DNA from 4 places in the Arthrobacter sp. BB-1 genome. Region 3 is predicted to be linked to each of the others. Evidence: riboswitches for the same ligand, from Rfam matches in the RefSeq annotation. Region 3 holds a riboswitch; each other region holds the start of a gene.

Region 1 (5,007 bases), on a different contig from region 3:
GGACGGGGACTTCGGCAAGGCGTGCGCCTACATGTACGGCTTTGCCAAGGCGTACGACGACGCCCACCACCGCGGGGTCAGCAACCCGGGCTCCTACTTCTGGTGGCTGGACGTGGAGACCGAAAACAGCTGGTCCGGCACCGACAAGGAAGCCAACCGGGCTGTCCTTGAAGGCATGACGGATTTCTTCCACAGCATCGGAGCGCAGGTGGGGATCTACTCGACGGGCCGGCAGTGGGACCAGATTGTTGGACCTGTCAGCAGTTCGAGCAACCTTTACGTCCTCCCGAGCTGGCTGGCGGGATCCCGGAGTGCCTCAGGAGCAGCCCTGGCCTGCGCGGATGCGCCCCTCACCGGCGGCGGTACGGTGGCCCTGACCCAGTTCGTATCGAGGGGATTCGACTACAACCATTCCTGCCCGTAGGCGCGGAGGCCCGCAGGCCGGGCCGGCTCTCAGCTCCCCAGCCACACCATGTTCCAGGTGCCCAGGGATACGGCGGCAAAAACCGCTGTTCCCGCCATCACCACACCGCCGGCAAGCACCCATGCATCCAGGGAACTGTAGGTTGATTCGCGGGCCCACGTCCGGCGGCCGCCGCCGAAACCGCGGGCTTCCATGGTCACCGCGAGCCTCGAGGCCCGGCGGATCGCCTGGACCAGCAGCCCAAAGCTCTGCCCCAGCGTCGCCTTCACCCGCTGCAGGGCATTGCCGCGGGAACCCACCCCGCGGGCACGGCGGGCCATCCCGATGGTCTGCCACTCTTCGGCCATCAGGCCCACCAGCCGCATGGCGGCGAGGGTCCCCAGCACGAACCGGTGCGGGAGTCGGGCCTTCTGCGCCAGCGCATCCGCGAGGTCTGTAGGGTCGGTGCAGCTCATCAGCAGCACGGCCGGCAGGGCGATCGCCAGGCCGCGCAGCATAAAGCCCACGCCCAATTCCAGCGAGCCTTCGCTCATGGTCCAGATGCCGACGTCGATCAGCGTCCTTCCGCTGTCCGGCGCCAGGATGGAGGTGCTCCAGCCCCCCACGGCGGCCGCGAGGATCAGCGGCCAGCCGCGCTGCCACAGCAGCGCGGGCGTCAGGCCGGCCAGCGGAAACAGCAGGAACTCAAAGGCCAGCGCCACCGATGCGGACACCCAGTCGATGGAGAGCGCAAGCACGGCAGTAATGAGGAAGACGGCGGTGAACTTGCTGAGGGGATTGGCCCGGGCCAGCAGCGCGTTGTTGCCGCGCAGGTTCAGCTCCTGCCTCATGGCGCCTCCCGCCTCATGGTGCCACCGGTTCCGGTGCGGCCATCCGCAGTTCCGTTCCACCCAGGGCGGCCGTGAATTCGGCATCGTGCGTCACGGAGACCACGGCGGTGCCGGCATCCAGCAGTTCGGACAGGAACGATGCCAGCTCCGCCCACGTGTTGGCGTCCTGGCCGAAGGTCGGCTCGTCCAGTACCAGCACCTGGGGATGCGCCGCCAGGACCGTTGCTACGGACAACCGCCGCTTCTCCCCGCCCGAAAGCGTGTAGGGGTTGGCATCCACAAGGTGGGTGAGCCGCAGCCGCTCCAGCAGTTCATCCACCCGCTCCTCCCCGTGGCCCAAGTGCCGGGGACCGAACAGCAGCTCGTCCAGCACCTTCCCGGTGACGAACTGGTGCTCGGGTTCCTGGAACACGGTGCCGATCCGCTCGATGAGCTGCTCGGCCTTCCACTTCCAGGGATCAATTCCGGCACCGCGGCTCAGGTCCACCGTGGCCGACACCTTTCCGGCCACGGGCTCCAGGAGTCCGGCAATGGTCAGGGCAAACGTGGACTTCCCGGCCCCGTTCGGCCCTGTGACCGCCAAGGCCTGCCCGGCCCGGACCTGCGCGGTGATGCCTGCCTGCACCGGCACCGGGGGTACCTTCCGGAAGCCACTGCGGCGCACCCGTTCACGGGACACCGCCAACTCCTCGGCAGCGAGCAGGAGGGCGCCCGTCCCGGGGGCTGGATCAGCCGCACGCAGCCGGGTCTCCGGAACATAGCCGGGCACCCACACCCCGGCAGCAATCAGCATGTTCCGGGCTTCCCTGAGCACCTGGTCCGGCGGGCCATCCAGCAGCACGGCGTCCGTCGAATCGGTGCCTGGCTGCAGCACCACGATCCGGTCCACCAGGTCCTTCCACACGGACACGCGGTGTTCCACCACCACCAGCGTGGCGCCGGTTTTGTCCAAGCACCGCTCCACGGCGTCGCGGACCTCCAGCACGCCGGCAGGGTCCAGGTTGGCGGTGGGCTCGTCCAGCAGGATCAGGCCGGGACGCATGGCAAGGATGCCCGCCAGCGCCAGCCGCTGTTTCTGCCCGCCGGAGAGCACCGACGTGGGGTGGTCCAGCGGAAGGTGTGAAAGTCCGACGTCGTCCAGCGCCTCGTGCACGCGGGTCCAGATGGCGTCGCGGGGCACGGCGAGGTTCTCGGCGCCGAAGGCGGCGTCGTCGCCCAAACGCGACAGGACCACCTGTGTTTCGGGGTCCTGCTGCATCAGGCCGGCCCGCCCGCGCTGCTCGCGGGGGGCGGCCCCGTCAACCAGCAGCGAACCCGACTCGTCGGAATCTCCTGCCGCGCCGCCGTCGTCGTTCACATCCCCCAGCACCCCCGCCAAAGCATGCAGGAGGGTGGACTTGCCGGCCCCGGAAGGGCCCAGGAGCAGCACGCGCTCCCCGGGGCGGATGTCCAGGTCCAGGGCATGGACTGCCGGCTTGGCGCGCCCGGCATGCCGCCAGCCCCAGCCCCTGGCTGTGACGGCGGCGGGACGCACTGCAGTGGAGGCGCCCTGGCGGGAAGGGGCGGACATCAGGAGAAGACGGGCTCCGTAGCTGCCTTCCGCGACGCGAAGGAGCTCAGGACCCCGGTCCTGGCCAGGCCGCGGGTGGCGATCCAGGACAGGGCGCCGGCGATGATGGCTCCGGAGATGGCGGTGAAGACGATGTACGCCAGCTTATCCCCGCCGGAGTAGGCGATGTTCCAGCCCCACGGAGCGAAGGAGTCGTTCAGGCCACAGAAGAGGCCTGCGGCGGCACCGGCCAGCAGTGCCACAGGCAGGTTGAACTTCCGGTAGACGAAGATCGCGAAAATGATTTCCGCGCCCAGCCCCTGCACGAAGCCGGAGAACAGCACCGAAGCACCGTACTGGGACCCCATGAGCAGCTCGCCGGTGGCCGCAACCGTCTCACAGAACAGAGCAGCGCCCGGCTTGCGGATGATGAGCATGCCCAGAACTGCCGGAATCATCCAGCCGCCGGCAATCAGGCCCGTCAGGGGCGGGTAGACGGCGTTCATGGGCCCTGATACTGCGGCCGCGCCCTGGGACCAGGCCCAGAAAATGACGCCGCCGGCGATGGCGATCAGGGCCGAGACCACGATGTCCACGACGCGCCAGGACTTGCTGGTGGTCTTCTTGACTGCTGTTGTTGCCATGTAATCCTCCTGGGAAACAGGAGGGGAAAGTGGACACGCCTGCCGGCACTGCTGCCGCTGCGCGCACTTCGAGAAGCTCGACTCCCTTACGCCGGTACTAACCGGATCAGGTTCGAGGGTCTGCGGCTGTCCGCACTCTCAGCGCCCACCTGCGGATCCTGGCATGGCCAGTGATGCCCGACGGCGGCGCTCCCCTGTCGTTTGAATGTTGCTTTTGGTTGAAATGACTTGCTGCAATTGCCCTGTTGGGCGTTGTCCAGTTTATACCGCAGGAGGGGTAGATTGTGGGCCATGACTGCCAATCCGCCGGATGTGACCGGATATGATCCCGATTCCGATGCTGCACAGCCGGAGGGCTCGCTGGAGGAATTGATCGCCCGGATTGAAGGCGAGGTCCGCGAACTGCAGTTTCCCGGATTCTCCCTTGACGATTCCCTGAACCTGGGGCTGCTCCTCGTGGAGCTGGGCAAGGAGCGCGGGCTGCCCATCGCGATTGACATCACCAAGGGTGAGCAGGTGCTGTTCCATGTGGCCCTGCCCGGCGCGACGCCGGACAACGAGCACTGGATCCGGGCCAAGCAGCGCACAGCCGCCCGGTACGAGATCCCTTCCTTGCTGGTGGGGCTCCGCGGACGGCTTCGCGGTGGCCGGATCGAGGACCAGGGATGGTTCGATGAGAGCCGGTACGCGGCGCACGGCGGCTCCTTCCCGCTGTACGTCGCCGGCGTCGGGGCCGTGGCCACCGTTACGGTTTCGGGTCTTCCCCAGGTGCAGGACCACAACCTGGTGGTCGAAGCCCTGCGCGAAATCCTCCACTCCGCGGGAGCGGACTGACCCTCACAAATACAAAGGCTGCTTAGCATTTATTAGTAATCATGCTTACTATGTTGTCTCCCGGGTTTTGAGGAGGACAGGATATGGCAGCCAGCACCCGCCTGACGGGCCCCCGGACACGCCTGCAAAAAGCCGCTCTCGGAACGGGCTCGGTTTTCGTCCTGTTCGGCATCCTGGGCTTCATCCCGGGCATCACCTCCAACTACGGCTCGCTCGGCTTCGCCGGACCCGGCTCGGGGGCGCTGCTGCTGGGCATTTTCCAGGTCTCCGCACTCCTGAATGCGGTCCACCTGCTGTTCGGGATTGCAGGGGTCCTGATGGCGCGGACGCATCCGCAAGCCAGGAACTTCCTCATCTACGGCGGCGTTGCCTACCTGTTCCTGTGGCTGTACGGCTTCCTGTCGGATGACACCACGCCGGCCAACTTCCTCCCCGCAAACAACGCGGACAACTGGCTGCATTTGGCCCTCGGCCTGGCCATGATTGGGCTGGCCATCGCGTTGGCGGCCCGAGGCCCCGCCGTCACGGCGGGTGCTGCCGGCAGCGACGGCAACGACCCACGCAGCGGCAGCAGCAACGCCAACAGCACCAGCAGTGCCGCCAACTCCTCCCCGAACGGCCCACGCGGCCAGTGAATGCCATCTGCCGGCCCGGCCCTCGGCGACGACGTACGGGACCGGCATCAACGCCAGACCTGAAGGAGCACCATGAAAATCCCTGAAGCGC
Region 2 (5,007 bases), on a different contig from region 3:
CGGTCTGCCTCGAGCGTGCCGCAGTCCAGGACGTGCACCAGGGCGGCGCAGCGCTCCACGTGGCGGAGGAAGTGGTGGCCCAGGCCCTTGCCTTCACTGGCACCCTCGATGAGGCCCGGGACATCGGCGATGGTGAAGCGGACATCCCCGGCCTGGACTACGCCAAGGTTGGGGACCAGGGTGGTGAACGGGTAGTCGGCGATCTTGGGCCGCGCCGCGGACATCGCGGCGATCAGGCTGGACTTGCCGGCGGACGGGAAACCCACCAGGGCAATGTCCGCGATGGACTTCAGTTCCAGCACAATGTCGCTGGATTCGCCCTCGATGCCGAGCAACGCGAACCCCGGAGCGCGGCGTTTCTGGGAGGAGAGCGCGGCGTTGCCGAGGCCGCCGATGCCCCCGGCCGCCGCAACGTACTCGGTACCTTCGCCCACGAGGTCCGCGAGGACCGTGCCGTCCTTGGACTTGACCACGGTGCCGTCCGGGACGGGAAGGATCAGTGTTTCGCCGTTCTTGCCGCCGCGCCAGTCGCCCATGCCGGGCCCGCCGTTGGTGGCGTGCCGGTGGGGCGCGTGGTGGTAGTCAAGGAGCGTGGTGGTCTGGTGGTCCACGCGGAGGATGACGTCGCCGCCGTTGCCGCCGTTGCCGCCGTCGGGACCACCCAGCGGCTTGAACTTCTCGCGGTGGACGGAGACGCACCCGTGGCCGCCGGTACCGCCGGATACGTGCAGTACTACCCGGTCTACAAAGCTGGCCACGTGGATCTCCTCAGTGCTGTTTCCTGGACGCCCAAGGGCGCCAAGACGATTGTAATGCGGTTAAAAGAACAGTGGAGCGGACCATATGGCCCGCTCCACCGCTTCAGAACTTGTTGTTACTCTGCAGCTGCAGCAGCAACGATGTTGACGACGCGACGACCGCGGCGGGTGCCGAATTCAACGGCGCCCGGGGTCAGGGCGAACAGGGTGTCGTCGCCGCCGCGGCCAACGCCGGCGCCCGGGTGGAAGTGGGTGCCGCGCTGGCGGACGATGATCTCGCCTGCGGAAACTACCTGGCCGCCGAAGCGCTTGACGCCAAGGTACTGTGCGTTGGAGTCACGACCGTTGCGAGTGGAGCTCGCGCCCTTTTTATGTGCCATCTGAAATGCCTGCCTCTAAATTCTGGGGAATCTGCTGAAAAACCTGAACAGTAACGGAAGGTTACTTGATACCAGTGATCTTGACCTTGGTCAGTTCCTGGCGGTGACCCTGGCGCTTCTTGTAACCGGTCTTGTTCTTGAACTTCTGGATGACAATCTTAGGACCACGGAGGTCCTGGAGGATTTCAGCCGTAACGGTTACCTTGGCCAGGTCAGCAGCGGCCGAGGTGACCTTGTCACCGTCAACCAGGAGCAGTGCGGGCAGCTGAATGGTGCTGCCAGCTCCACCGGCGACGCGGTTCAGGGTAACGAAGTCTCCAACGGAAACCTTCTCTTGGCGGCCGCCTGCGCGGACAATCGCGTACACCACTTGGGAACTCACTTCTCTCGACGTTTATTACAAATTTGCGTGCGGAACCTGGCTCAATTATTGGCTGGGCTCTCGCTGTGCCTCAACGCCGTGGGGTCATAACCCAAGTGTTGGCGTAAGCACCGAAGATCTAGAATACGCTAATTTTGCCTTCGGCCGCAAATGAGGCTGGTTCCGGCGGGTTGCCTGTGATAGGTACCACAGGACATTCCCTACTGCCGGACCGCGCCCCACCATAGTACCGGCGCGGCAGCTGTCCGGCCGTCACGAATGAAGGCGCGGCGCGTCGAAAAATTCAACTTCAAGGCGGCAGGAGTGCCTGAACGCCGTGGCCATGGCTGCCTTTTCATGGTCGGCAGCCGCGCGCCCTGCCCGGTCCACGATGGCAACGGCCGTCCGGGTTGCCTCGGCAAAGCCTTCATCTGCGTAGGTGCGGAGCCAGTCGGCGTAGGGGTGGCCGGCTGGTTCGCCGGCCGCCATGAACCTGGCGTGCAGCGTTTTGCCGGCCTCGGCATACAGCCAGAAGCAGGGCAGGACCGCTGCCGCCAGCACGGCATAGCTGCCCGACGCCGATGCCGCCAGCAGGTGGTCCACGTAGGACTTTGTCACGGGCCCCGGTTCGGACTGGACCTCGCGGGATGCCAGCCAGGAGCGGTGCAGTTCGGATTCGACTTCCAGGCACTGCTGGGCGGAGCGTGCCCAGAAGAGCTGTTCCGCTTCAGTCGGGGCGAGGGCGCTGGCGCGCGCAAGCACCCGTGAATAGCCGTTGAGGTAGATGGCATCCTGGGCCAGATAGTAGGCGAACTGGTCCTCGGCCAGGCCACCGGAGGCAAGGTCCTCGATGAACGCCAGGGCATAGATGGCTTCCAGGTGCTTCTCCGCTTCAGTCCACAGTTGCCCGGCGAAGCTTCCCTCGGCCGGCGCCTGCAGGTGGTGGAAATGGTGGACGGGCCCGTTGCCTGATCCCACGGCCAGCCGGCCTGATGTTTCCAGCGCACCCGCCAGCCAGGGCTTGACCTCTCGGAGGGCGGCCTCCCAGTCCCCCAGCCGCGGCTGGACGGTGGCCATGGCCGAGGAGAGCGAACAGCCGGTGCCGTGGCTGTTCCGCGTTGCCACCCGCTTCCCCTGAACCACCACCACTTCCTGGCTCAGCCTGCCGCTGGTATCGACCAGGGCATCGGGGCACTGGTCCCCCGCCAGGTGGCCGCCCTTAACCAGCACGGTTGCCCCTGTGGCTGCGGAGAGCCGGCGGCCCTGTTCCACCGCACCTTCCCAGCTCTCCTGCACAGGCCCGCCAACCAGCATGGCAAGCTCTGCCAGGTTGGGGGTGATGAGGTGGGCCAGGGGCAACAGGTCGCGGAGGGCCGCCTCTGCGGACTCCTGGAGGAGCCGGTCGCCGCTGGTGGCCACCATGACCGGGTCAAGGACCACGACGCCGGGACGCACCTTTTCGAGCCATGCCCGGACAGCGTGGACCACGGCGGCGTCGCCCAGCATGCCGATCTTCACGGCATCGATGCTGATGTCATCGCTGATTGCGTCGAGTTGCTGGGTGAGGAAGGCCACCGGCGGAACGTGGACGGCACGCACTCCGCAGGTGTTCTGCGCGGTAAGTGCCGTAACGACGGCCATCCCGTAGCCTCCGTGTGCAGCGATGCTCTTCAGGTCTGCCTGGATGCCGGCGCCGCCGGAAGGGTCAGAGCCGGCGATGGACAGGACCCGGGGTAGCTCCCGGCCCGAACCCGGCTGGGCGGCAGGACGGGTTTCGGGAGCTTCCTGCAGGATGGCGGTGGGCATTGCAAGGGTGGTGGACAAGAGACATCCCTTCGCCGGTGCTAACCGGACAGGTTCAACGGGTGTGGATCTCAGCCGGCCCTCTGCGCGGCACCCCGTGTCGATTCACCAGCCTAGCTTTTTTGCCGTGCGGAAGGTGAAGGTGACGCGGCGGCGTTTACAGGCTTAAATACCGGATGCCCGGCCGTCCACGGGTGGTGGGCGGCCGGGCATCCGGGCGTTTCGTGTGCAGTGGCTTAGAGCTCCGAAGCGGGAACCCCAACACCCAGGATGATGGGCTCCTCCGCGGGCTTGCCGTTGCCTTGCCCGGTGGCACCTGCCTGGTCGGCTCCCGGCGCTTTTGCAGAATGTGAGTGCCCTGCCGCCGCAGCGGGGACATTCTCGCGGTGCTGGACGGAGGTCTCGTTGGCCGCACCCTGGGCACGGCTGGCGCTGCGGTTGCGGCGTGCCCGGCGCGGGCGGGACTGTTCCAGGGTGTGGTCGGAATAGTCCTTCTCCGGCACGGCAGGGGCAGCCTGGGGCTGCTCAGGCCCGGCCTGTGGAACAACCGCCTGCGGCGCCTCGGCCTGCGCAGCCCGGACCTGCTCCGGTTCCCGCTGCTCCAGTTCCTGCTCCCGCCGTCCGGGCTGCTCAGCCTTTTCTTCGGCAGCAGGCTCACCAAGGTGGGCGAAGGCTTCGGCGAGCCGGTCAAGCGTCAGGGCCGGCTTCGGCTGCTGCTCCTCCGCGTGCTCCACGAAGGGCAGGGCAACTTTCTCCCCGCCAAAGGTGAGGACGGCAGCGGGCCTGGAGGCGTCGCCGTCGTGCTTCTCCGGCTCTGCCGGCGCCGCGGGCTGGGCCTGCGGAGCCTGCCTTGCCGCGGCTACCTCGTCGTCGTGCAGGTGGGCGGCGTGTGCTGCCGCAGCGATGTTGGCCAGGGCAAGCCTGGTGGCTTCCGCCTTGGCGTGCCGCTCGGCGTCCGTGGGGTCGGGGTGGACGGTGTGCACGTGGACGGCTGCCGCGGGAGCAGCGTCCACCTGCTGGCCGCCGCGGCCGCGGCGCCGTTTCCGGTCAGGACGGACGCCGGGCTGGGTGCTGTCCCCACGCTGGGCCTCGGTGCGGTGGCTTTCGTTCCGGACGTCCGTGCGGGAGTCCGAGCGCTGCACATGGTGCTCCGCGGCCACAATATTGGCCCGGCGGTGCTCCACGGGGTCATCGTGGGTCACTACGCCGCGGCCGGCGCAGGCCTCGCACTGCTCGCCAAAGACTTCAAGGAGCCCGGTGCCCATCCGCTTGCGGGTCATCTGCACCAGGCCAAGGGACGTGACTTCGGCAACCTGGTGCTTGGTGCGGTCGCGGCCCAGGCACTCCACCATACGGCGGAGCACGAGGTCGCGGTTGGACTCGAGGACCATGTCGATGAAGTCGATGACGATGATGCCGCCGATGTCCCGCAGGCGGAGCTGGCGAACCACTTCCTCCGCGGCTTCCAGGTTGTTCTTGGTCACGGTCTCTTCGAGGTTGCCGCCGCTGCCGGTGAACTTGCCGGTGTTGACGTCCACCACGGTCATGGCCTCGGTGCGGTCAATCACCAGCGAGCCGCCGGAGGGCAGGAAGACCTTCCGTTCCAGTGCCTTGTGGATCTGTTCGTCGATCCGCCATGCGCTGAAGATGTCCTGGTCCTTGGTCCACTTCTCGAGGCGCCCCACCAGATCCGGGGCAACATACG
Region 3 (5,007 bases):
GGCAACGCGGGGCTCCGGCAGGTACACCTTGCCGCCGGCCGCCCGGAATTCCTCGCTTTTGCCCTTCATTCCCGCCGCAGCCTCGGCCAGGGCTGCCTGCGATTCAGCGGAGCCGTATTCATCCCGGATGTCCTGGCTGATCCTCATGGAACAGAATTTGGGGCCGCACATGGAGCAGAAATGCGCGGTTTTGGCAGGTTCGGCGGGCAGCGTCTCATCGTGGAAGGCTTCAGCAGTGACAGGGTCCAGGGACAACGCGAACTGGTCGCGCCAGCGGAACTCGAAGCGCGCCTTGGACAGCGCATCATCACGCTCGTGCGCACCCGGGTGGCCCTTGGCAAGGTCCGCCGCGTGCGCCGCGATCTTGTAGGTGATCACCCCGGTCTTTACGTCGTCCTTGTTGGGCAGCCCCAGGTGCTCCTTGGGCGTGACATAACACAGCATGGCGGTGCCGTAGCGGGCGATCTCGGTGGCACCGATGGCCGAGGTGATGTGGTCATAGCCCGGCGCCACGTCCGTCACCAGCGGCCCGAGCGTGTAGAAGGGCGCACCCTTGCACAGCTCCTGCTGGCGCTCCACGTTTTCGCGGACCAGGTGGAACGGGATGTGGCCCGGACCCTCAACCATCACCTGGACGTCGTATTCCCAGGCGCGCTGCGTCAGCTCCGCCAGCGTGTCCAGTTCGGCGAATTGCGCTGCGTCGTTGGCGTCCGCCGTCGCCCCGGGCCGCAGGCCGTCGCCCAGGGAAAACGCGACGTCGTACCGTGCGAAAATCTCGCAGAGCTCGTCAAAGTGGGTGTAGAGGAAGTTCTCCCGGTGGTGCGCCAGGCACCAGCCGGCCATGATGGAACCGCCGCGGGACACGATGCCGGTGACCCGGTTTGCCGTCAGGGGAACGTACCGGAGCAGGACCCCGGCGTGGATGGTCATGTAGTCCACACCCTGCTCGCACTGCTCAATAACGGTGTCGCGGAAAACCTCCCACGTAAGGGCATTGGCTTCCCCATTGACCTTCTCGAGCGCCTGGTAGATGGGGACGGTGCCGATTGGCACGGGCGAGTTGCGGATAATCCATTCGCGGGTGGTGTGGATGTCATCTCCGGTGGAAAGGTCCATCACCGTGTCCGCGCCCCATTGGGTGGCCCACTGCAGTTTGTCCACCTCCTCGGCGATCGAGGACGTGACCGCAGAGTTGCCGATGTTCGCGTTGATCTTCACCAGGAAGGCCTTGCCGATGATCATCGGCTCGGACTCAGGGTGGTTGATGTTGCTCGGGATGATGGCGCGGCCCGCAGCCAGTTCGCTGCGGACCAGTTCCACATCGCAGTTCTCCCGCAGCGCCACGAAACGCATCTCCGGGGTGATGACGCCCTGCCGCGCATAGTGCATTTGCGTCACGGTCCTGCCGTCGACGGCGCGGCGGGGCACGGGGCGCGCTCCCTTCCACTCCGCGCTGGCAGCGCCCCGGCGGACAGCCGAGCGGCCGTCGTCGAGCAGGTTCCGTTCCCTGCCGCTGTACGCCTCGGTGTGCCCGCGCGCTTCGATCCAGTCCGTCCGGACGGGAAGGAGGCCGCGGACGGGGTCGCTCCCGGGCCCTGCCGTCCGGTAGGTCCGGAACGGGCCGTTGGGCTGCCCGTTCGGTGAGTCCGTCAGCTCTATTTCCGTGACGGGTACCCGGATGCCCGCCGCCTCATCGTGGACAAACGCCAACGAGCGGGACTTCAGGGATTGCGTGACAGCAGGCTGGTTTTGGCTGGTTTCCTCCGCGACTGGCGGGTTGTGGGCAGGGTTCAGCTGTGCAGTTTGCATACTCAAGGAATACTCACTTCCTTCGCCGGCATTACCCGGACAGGTTCGACGGTCGCAGGCTGCGTCAGCCCGATCTCAGCCCCTGCAGGGGCACCCGTGTGGTCAAGATGAAAGCTACCACACGCCCGCAAGGGCAAACGCGAGGGGGCCTTGCCACGTTGGCCGGTGCTAGCCTGTCCGGGCGAGGAGAGGAAGGCCATGCCAGAAATCATCCAGTTCACCGGAACTGTGCTTACCGGGCCGGACAGCGAGGCCCGCGGCCTGTGGTCCATTAACGGCAGGCTGACGTTCCGCCAACCGGCGAAGGCGCCGGACAGGATCCTGGCCGGCTGGGTGCTGCCGGGCTTCGTGGATGCCCACTGCCACATCGGCTTGGGGGTGGGAGGTGCAGTGGATGCGGCCACCGCCGGGGACCAGGCCCGGACGGACTTGATAGCCGGCACGCTGTTGGTCCGGGACGCAGGATCCCCTGCCGACACCAGGTGGCTGCAGGGCGGGAGCGACGCGGAAGAGGTTGAGCCGGACGGCCTGGTGGAGGCTGTCCGCAAGCAGGCCCGGGACGGTGACGGCTGGGTCAAACTCGTGGGGGACTGGATCGACCGCTATGCCGGCGACCTGGCCCCGTCCTTTCCTGCCGCCGTCGTCCGTGATGCAGTCCAGGCCGCCCACGATGAGGGTGCGCGCGTTACCGCGCACTGCTTTGCCGAAGAGACGCTCGACGACGTGCTGGATGCCGGCATCGACTGCGTGGAGCATGCCACCGGCCTGCTGCCACGCCACCTTCCCCGGTTTGTGGAGCAGCGGGTACCCATCGTGCCCACTTTGATCAACATTGCCACGTTCCCGGACATCGCGGCGCAGGCCGATCCCAAGTTCCCCGCATACGCGGCGCATATGCGTGCGCTGTGGGAACGGCGGGAGGAACGGGTGCTTGAGGCCTACGAGGCCGGGGTGCGGATTTACGCCGGAACGGATGCCGGGAGTGTCATCACGCACAGCAGGATCGCCGATGAGATCCTCGCCCTCCACGCGGCAGGACTGCCCATCGCCGCTGCGTTGGACGCGGCGTGCTGGAGCGCCCGGACGTGGCTGGGCGCGGAGGGAATTGCGGAGGGGGCGCGGGCTGACGTTGTGCTCTGCAGGGAGGACCCGCGAATGGTGCCGGACACGGTCCGTGACCTGGCGCACGTTGTCTTGGGAGGACGGTTGGTCCGCTGAAACTGCCGGGCGAATGTCGAAAATTGGGACTTGGAATAAATTGAAGCTTCAAGTAATTTTAAGAGTGAAAGGCCTCCAGATCGGATGGCCCACAGCACCGGGAGTTTTCAATGACTGCACAAGCCGCCAGCCAGGATCTCCTTCCTGCCGACCTTGCCATGGGCACCGTGATGCTCAAGGTGGGCGACATGAAGGTCATGACCGACTACTACCAGCGCGCCCTGGGCCTGGAGGTCGTCGCGGAGCAGGACGGCGGGCTTTACCTCGGCCGGCTGCAGAGGCCGCTGGTGCACCTTGCCCCCGCTCCGGGCCTGAACCTCCCGGGCAGGGGAGAGGCCGGCCTTTTCCACACTGCGCTGCTGTTCGAGAACCAGGCGGACCTTGCCGCCACCATCGCCACCGCCGCCCAGTTCGAGCCCCGCTCCTTCACCGGCAGCGCAGACCACCTGGTCAGCGAGGCCTTCTACTTCACCGACCCGGAAGGCAATGGGATCGAGCTCTACTGGGACCGGCCGCGCAGCAACTGGTCCTGGAATGGCACTGACGTGGTGATGGACAGCCTGGCCCTTCCGCCGCAGCGCTACCTGGAGCAGCACCTCACCGAGGAGTCCCTGGAACGCCAGCGCGGAACGGTTGCCGGCGTGGGCCACGTGCACCTTCAGGTGGGTGACGTCCAAACGGCCCGCGACTTCTACGTTGGGACCCTCGGATTCGAAAAGACCGCCGGCTGGCACGGCCAGGCCCTGTTCGTCTCGGCGGGCCGGTACCACCACCACATGGCAATGAATGTCTGGAACAGCCGCGGCGCGGGGCCGCGCAAGGACACGCTCGGCCTGGGTGAGGTCCTCATCGAGGTTCCGTCAGGGGACGACGTCGGCGCCCTCGCCGACCGCCTTAAGGTTGCCGGTGTTGCCGCCCACCACACCGGCGCCGAACTCCGGTTCGAGGATCCGTGGCGCAACAGGATCCGGGTCGCCGTCCGCTGACAGCGGCGTTTTGTGTACCGGGCGGGTGGTGGCATGGGCAGGTGCCGCCGGGGGTATCTGTACTAGGCTGAAACCGAACCGCCGGGCGGCACGCGCTGCCCCCCGGCAGGCCGCACCGTCAACGGAATGAGGGCACTTCCCATGGGCTTCACCGAAATCTTTGTTGCCACCCACGACGCCGCACTGAAGCGCGGCGGCATCCTGGATAAAGGCGGCAGTGCCCCCGGCGGCGACGCCGTCCGGATCCCGGGAATCAGCGACTTTGAAGTGGAGCAGCTGGGTGACCTGGCCGGCACCGCGGTCCACGCCGGCGGGGCCGACTATGAGCTGACCATGGTGGACGTGGCGAGCGATTCGCTGCTCGCGGTTCCCCCGGCGATGGTGCGTGCCCTGGCGGACCTCCTGTCCTACGAAACCGAAGGGGAGGGCGACGTCCTCGAAGACGTCGCTGAGCAGTGGGCGGCACAGGATGACATGCCGTTCGGTGCTGCCCAGGCGCGCACCTACGTCCGGCAGCTTGCTGAAATGGCCGGCAGGATCGATGACTCGGAGCGCACGGGCCTCTACGTCTGGTCCGCCTGAGCCGTCCGTGCCCATCCGTCCGGGCAGCGCGAGCAGGGCCGGTACGTGTCAAGTCGAAATCCGGACGCTGATCTGGCACAATAAACAGGTACTCGATCTGCGTGGCCCCTCTCTCCGCGTCCGGATCCTGTCCTTCGAACCCGCAAGTACGGCCCGCCCCACGGGTGCAGAAAGCCGGGTTCACCCCCTTTTTCTGAAACAGGAGTGACCACAACAGTGGCCGTAAAGATTCGCCTTAAGCGCTTTGGCAAGATGCGCGCACCGTACTACCGCATCGTCGTCGCGGACTCACGCACCAAGCGTGACGGCCGTGCCATCGAAGAAATCGGTAAGTACCACCCCACCGAAGAGCCCTCATACATCGAGGTCAACTCCGAGCGTGCGCAGTACTGGCTGTCCGTCGGCGCCCAGC
Region 4 (5,007 bases), on a different contig from region 3:
GCCAGGTACTGGCTTGAAACGGACGGCAACCTGGACATCAATGTGGCCAGTGACCTCATCTACCGTTTAGCTTGGCGCGGAATCTCTCGCTTCCCCAAAGAGTCCTAGACTACAAATAAGACAACACCTCGTAGGGAAAACGCGTTGAGAAAAACCGTAGAGAAGCACGAGAAACTTTGACTGGCTGGGAGGCCCCTGTGGAGATTAAAATCGGCGTTCAGAATGTTGCCCGCGAAATTGTGCTCGAATCAACCGAGGACGCGGATTCTGTGGCCAAGGTCGTGGGGGAAGCCATCACCACGGGCAGCGAACTTCGCCTGAAGGACGAAAAGGGACGCCTGATCATTGTTCCCGGAAACGCTCTCGGCTATGTGGAGATCGGTGCGGAAGAGGCGCGGCGAGTAGGTTTCGGCCAGTTCTAGCGCCGGCCGAAGAATCCGGCTGAAGAACCCGTCCGTAGCCCAAGGAGACCCATGCTTTCACTCACCATCGTTGTACTGGCTGCCGCCGCGGCAGGCTTCGTCGTCTGGGCAAACGACAAGCGGCACGCCAAGTATGGCGCAGGCCTGCCCGCCGGGGTTGCCGTGGGAGTGGCGGCTGTGAGCTGGATTGTCCTGATGGCGGCCGGTTTCGGCTACCTGCCAGGGCTGACCTGGATGCCGTGGGTCCTGCCCATTGTGCTGGGCGCCGGGGCCGCAGCGGGGGTGGCCGTGTACCTTGGCCGCACACGTTCACGCCGGGATGCCGAAAGGCTGACCGCAATCCTCCGCGCGTAGGGCCCGCGCAAGGCAGCCGGCAGCAGCTTAGGCAGCGGTGGCCGCTCCCCGTAAGGGGTAGCGGCCACCGCTGTTTTGTTATCAGCCAACTGTCAGAGGAACTCGGCCCGGCCTTCCATGGCGGAGGATGCCAGCGCGTGTTCGCGGCGGGGTATGCGGCCGGCCGCCCTGGCAAGCCTGCCGGCCACGACGGCGTGCTTGAAGGCAGCGCCCATCATGGCCGGGTTCTGCGCCCGGGTCACCGCCGTGGCCAGGAGCACGGCATCACATCCCAGCTCCATCGCGAGGGCGGCGTCGGACGCGGTGCCGATGCCCGCGTCCAGCACCACCGGAACCGAGGCCCGGGACACGATGAGCTCGATGTTGTGCGGGTTGAGGATGCCCAGCCCGGTGCCAATCGGCGAGCCGAGCGGCATCACCGCGGTGGCTCCCAGGTTCTCGAGCCGAAGCGCCAGGACGGGATCGTCATTGGTATACGCGAAAACCTTAAAGCCCCGGTTGACCAGCTGTTCAGTAGCATCCACGAGTTCCACGGCATCCGGCAGGAGGGTGTGTTCGTCAGCGATGACTTCGAGCTTCACCCAGTCGGTTTCCAGGGCCTCCCGGGCGAGCTCCGCGGTGAGGACAGCTTCCCGGGCAGTGAAGCACCCCGCCGTGTTGGGCAGGACCCTGATGCCGTGGTCCAGGAGCAGCTGGAAGAGGGAGCCAGCCTCCTGGGGTGAATAGCGCCGCATGGCCACCGTGGTGAGGGAGGTGCCGGAGGCCAGGAGCGCGGCGCCAAGGCCGTCGAGGCTGGGCGCGCCGCCGGTGCCCATGATGAGCCGGGACGCCAGCGCGACGCCGTCGATCACCAGGGGGTCAAGAAGGTACGGCGGGGTGCCAGCAGGGGTAGTGCGGGTTTCCGTCATGCTGGTCAGCCTCCCTGTACTGCCGTGACAAGTTCGACGTCGTCACCCTCGGTGAGTGCCGTGGCGAACCACTGGCTCCGGGGCACCACCTGGGCGTTGCGCGCCACGGCGACGCCCAGTTTCCGGCCGTCGGTGGCATGGCCGTCCGCTGCCAGTGCGCGGCCGGTGACCTCGCTGACGAGCGTGGTGATGGACGCGCCGTCAGCCACTGTGTGTCCTGCTCCGTTCAGGGTGATGTTCATGCTGTCTCCTTGCGGTTGGATGGGGTGGCCGCTTCGGCAGGCCGGAGGGCGCCGCCGGAAAAGCGGCCAGGATTGAAGGGGGCCCAGCGGGGGTCCTCCCTGCCGTCCAGCAGGTCCCGGCAGATCGCGGCCGCTGCCGGGGTCAGGAGGACACCGTGGCGGAAGAATCCGGTGGCGACGATGAGCCCTTCCACGTGGCCTGGCCCTGCAGGGCCGTCCGCTGCACCACTGGAGTACCGGGCCGCCGCACCGGGCAGGGGGACCCGCCCGAGCAGCGGGGCGTTGTCAGGAGTGCCCGGCCGGGCCCGGGCCGTACACTCCAGCAACTCAAGTTCGGCAACCGCAGGCACCAGGACCTGGGCATCGCGGAGCAGTTGGTAGACGCCGCCAGCAGACACTGCGCTGGTCCCGCTGTCCTGCCCCAGGGCGTCCTCACGCTGCGTAGCCCCGATCACCACCGTGCCGTCCTGCCGAGGGACGATGTATACAGGAATCCCGCGGACCAGTCCGCGGATGGTGGCCGTCAGCAAGGGCTGGAGGTGGGCGGGGACGGCGAGCCGGAGGATGTCCCCGTGGACCGGCCGCAGCGGCAGGTGCAGGTTTTCCGGCAGCCCGGTGAGGGCCGCGGCGTGCAGTCCGTTGGCCACCACGGTCTCCCTGGCCACCACCGTTCCCCCGCTCTCCAGCATGACCCCGGCAACGGCTCCGTCCTCCCAGAGAAGGCCGGCTGCGCGGTCCGGCACGGCGAAGCCATCCGTGGCTCCGGCCACGAAGCTTCCGCCGCTCCCGGCTCCGCGGGCGTGCCGGGCCAGGACACGGCGGAGGCAGGCCACCAGCAGCCTTGGATCCACCTGGTGGTCCCCAGGCGTATCCAGCGCCGAGGCAATGCCCGGGTTCAACAATGGCTCCCGGCGCCGGGCTTCACGGATGGTGAGGGGCTCAACCGTCAGCCCGTTGGCCTGCTGCACCCCGCGCAGATCCAGCAGGGCCTGCCTGTCGGCGGCGTCGGCACCTACGGCGAGGGTCGGCGTCGTAAGATACCCGGGATCCGACCCGGCAGCCGCCGTGAGGTCCGCCGCAAATCCCGGCCAGCGCCCGGAGGCTTCAAGCATGAGTTCCAGGAGGTCCTCCTCCTGGTAGTGCAGCTCGCTCACCGGGGCAAGCATCCCTGCAGCCGCCCAGCTGGCACCGGAGCCGGGGGCGTCATCGATGACCACCACTGAACGTCCGGACCGCCTTGCCTCCCAGGCGATGCCGTGGCCGATGACTCCCCCACCGATGACCGCAACGTCGGCCTTCACTGCGGAGCCGGGCCCACGCCGGTACGGCGCTTCGGGCGCATTGGCCATGGTTGTCTCCTTCCCTACGCCGGTACTAGCCGGATCAGGTCAAGCGGTCGGCTCTAACGCCCTCTCAGCCCGGCGCTTTGTGACAGCTGCCGCGGCTCCCGCAGTACGAGGCCAGTGTAGAGGAACTAGGCTGGCACCCATGAATGTGTCCCACCCCCCTGCCGCTGCATCCCCGATCCCAGGCACCGACGCCTTTGTCAACGCCGAAGGCAGTTCCGGGGTGCAGTCCGCGCGCCTCTACCTCTGCACGGACGCGCGCCGGGAACAGGGCGATTTCGGGCAGTTCGTCGATGCCGCCTTCCAGGGCGGGGTGGACATCATCCAGCTGCGGGACAAGTCCATCGAAGCGGCCGAGGAGCTTGAGCTCCTGGCCGTCCTCAAGGAATCGGCGGTGCGGCACGGCCGGCTATGGGCGGTGAATGACAGGGCGGACATCGCAGTGCTGTCCGGAGCCCCGGTGTTCCACATCGGCCAAAAGGACCTGCCCCTCAAGGCGGCGCGGACACTGTTGAACGGCAATGCGGCCATCGGCCTGTCCAGCCACAGCCCGGAGCAGGTGGACGCCGCCCTGGCGGCCGCCGCCGGCCCCTCGGCACTGGACTACTTCTGCGTGGGGCCGCTCTGGGCAACGCCCACCAAGCCCGGCCGGGCCGCCGTCGGGCTGGACCTGGTGAGGTACGCCGCCGCAGCTGTTGCGGGGGCGGAAGGGCAGGAGGACAAGCCCGACGGCGGGGTGCCCTGGTTCGCGATCGGCGGCATCGACCACTCCAACGTCGGAGAGGTGGTGGAAGCGGGTGCACGCCGGATCGTGGTGGTCCGGGCCATCACGGAGGCTGACGATCCGGCTGCGGCCGCCGCTTCCCTCCTGGCCGCGCTGGACGCCGCCCGCCCCTAACCCGGCTCCGGAACTGCCCTGCCTCACCGGGCCGCCTCCGTGCATTATTGGCGAAATTCGGGCTACGCTGATTTTCGTGTCACATCATCGGTTGGCCCCCAATGTCCACGAGCACACCAACGCCCTCGAAGCGGCGCTGGGTGCACTCCGGAGTGAGCTTGAGCTGCCGGGCGCCTACCCTGATGATGCCGTGAAGGACGCCGAGGCGGCGGTGGCCGCATTGCGGCTGCCCTCCCATGACCTGACGTCCGTTGAATTCATCACCATCGATCCGGCGTCGTCCACCGACCTCGACCAGGCGCTGTTCATCGAGCGGGACGGCAGCGGCTACCACGTTCTCTACGCCATAGCCGACGTGCCGGCATTTGTTGCCCCGGGGGGTCCGCTGGATGTTGAGACTCGGCGCCGGGGGCAGACTTTTTACACACCGGACGGCCGCATCCCGCTGCATCCGGAAATCATCAGCGAGGGGGCGGGAAGCCTCCTGCCGGGCCAGGTCTGTTCCGCGTTTGTGTGGGACTTCCGCCTTGACGGCAACGCGGAGGTCACTGCCGTGGCGGTGCAGCGCGCCCGGATGCGCAGCCGCGCCAAGCTCAGCTACAAGGGCGCCCAGGCGGAACTCGACGCCGGCAGCCCCTCCCCTGTCTTGCTCCTCCTTAAGGAGGTTGGGCTCAAGCGGGTGGAGCTGGAGCGCGCCCGGGAGGGTGCCAGCCTGAACATGCCGGACCAGGAGATCGTCCAGCTTCCCGACGGCGGCTACCGGATTGCCGCCGCACCGCAGCTGCCGGTGGAGGACTGGAACGCCCAGATATCGCTCATGACCGGTATGGCCGCCGC

Evidence for each region. A riboswitch is a leader RNA that binds a small molecule or an ion and turns the genes downstream of it on or off. The one in region 3 is predicted to bind thiamine pyrophosphate.
Region 1: it holds a riboswitch for thiamine pyrophosphate, as region 3 does, so the genes downstream of both, FHJ30_RS18885 (ECF transporter S component) here and thiC (phosphomethylpyrimidine synthase ThiC) in region 3, are expected to answer to the same signal.
Region 2: it holds a riboswitch for thiamine pyrophosphate, as region 3 does, so the genes downstream of both, thiD (bifunctional hydroxymethylpyrimidine kinase/phosphomethylpyrimidine kinase) here and thiC (phosphomethylpyrimidine synthase ThiC) in region 3, are expected to answer to the same signal.
Region 4: it holds a riboswitch for thiamine pyrophosphate, as region 3 does, so the genes downstream of both, FHJ30_RS13540 (FAD-dependent oxidoreductase) here and thiC (phosphomethylpyrimidine synthase ThiC) in region 3, are expected to answer to the same signal.

What each region holds. Positions count from the first base shown of each region.
Region 1 covers NZ_VDEV01000034.1:3,931-8,937, forward strand. Annotated here, with positions in the region: gene FHJ30_RS18870 (hypothetical protein) at 1-424, shown strand, start outside; gene FHJ30_RS18875 (energy-coupling factor transporter transmembrane protein EcfT) at 454-1,254, opposite strand; gene FHJ30_RS18880 (ABC transporter ATP-binding protein) at 1,268-2,824, opposite strand; gene FHJ30_RS18885 (ECF transporter S component) at 2,824-3,447, opposite strand; TPP riboswitch at 3,513-3,653, opposite strand; gene FHJ30_RS18890 (heme-degrading domain-containing protein) at 3,739-4,281, shown strand; gene FHJ30_RS18895 (DUF4383 domain-containing protein) at 4,365-4,916, shown strand; gene FHJ30_RS18900 (iron-containing redox enzyme family protein) at 4,989-5,007, shown strand, end outside.
Region 2 covers NZ_VDEV01000019.1:277,440-282,446, forward strand. Annotated here, with positions in the region: gene obgE (GTPase ObgE) at 1-758, opposite strand, end outside; gene rpmA (50S ribosomal protein L27) at 875-1,138, opposite strand; gene rplU (50S ribosomal protein L21) at 1,200-1,508, opposite strand; gene thiD (bifunctional hydroxymethylpyrimidine kinase/phosphomethylpyrimidine kinase) at 1,773-3,305, opposite strand; TPP riboswitch at 3,313-3,410, opposite strand; gene FHJ30_RS11635 (Rne/Rng family ribonuclease) at 3,539-5,007, opposite strand, start outside.
Region 3 covers NZ_VDEV01000022.1:42,016-47,022, reverse strand. Annotated here, with positions in the region: gene thiC (phosphomethylpyrimidine synthase ThiC) at 1-1,809, opposite strand, end outside; TPP riboswitch at 1,810-1,917, opposite strand; gene FHJ30_RS12055 (amidohydrolase family protein) at 2,008-3,027, shown strand; gene FHJ30_RS12050 (VOC family protein) at 3,138-4,013, shown strand; gene FHJ30_RS12045 (hypothetical protein) at 4,155-4,595, shown strand; gene rpsP (30S ribosomal protein S16) at 4,812-5,007, shown strand, end outside.
Region 4 covers NZ_VDEV01000023.1:2,021-7,027, forward strand. Annotated here, with positions in the region: gene FHJ30_RS13515 (TetR/AcrR family transcriptional regulator) at 1-108, shown strand, start outside; gene FHJ30_RS13520 (DUF3107 domain-containing protein) at 198-422, shown strand; gene FHJ30_RS13525 (hypothetical protein) at 474-776, shown strand; gene FHJ30_RS13530 (thiazole synthase) at 869-1,684, opposite strand; gene thiS (sulfur carrier protein ThiS) at 1,690-1,926, opposite strand; gene FHJ30_RS13540 (FAD-dependent oxidoreductase) at 1,923-3,275, opposite strand; TPP riboswitch at 3,270-3,387, opposite strand; gene thiE (thiamine phosphate synthase) at 3,415-4,170, shown strand; gene FHJ30_RS13550 (RNB domain-containing ribonuclease) at 4,247-5,007, shown strand, end outside.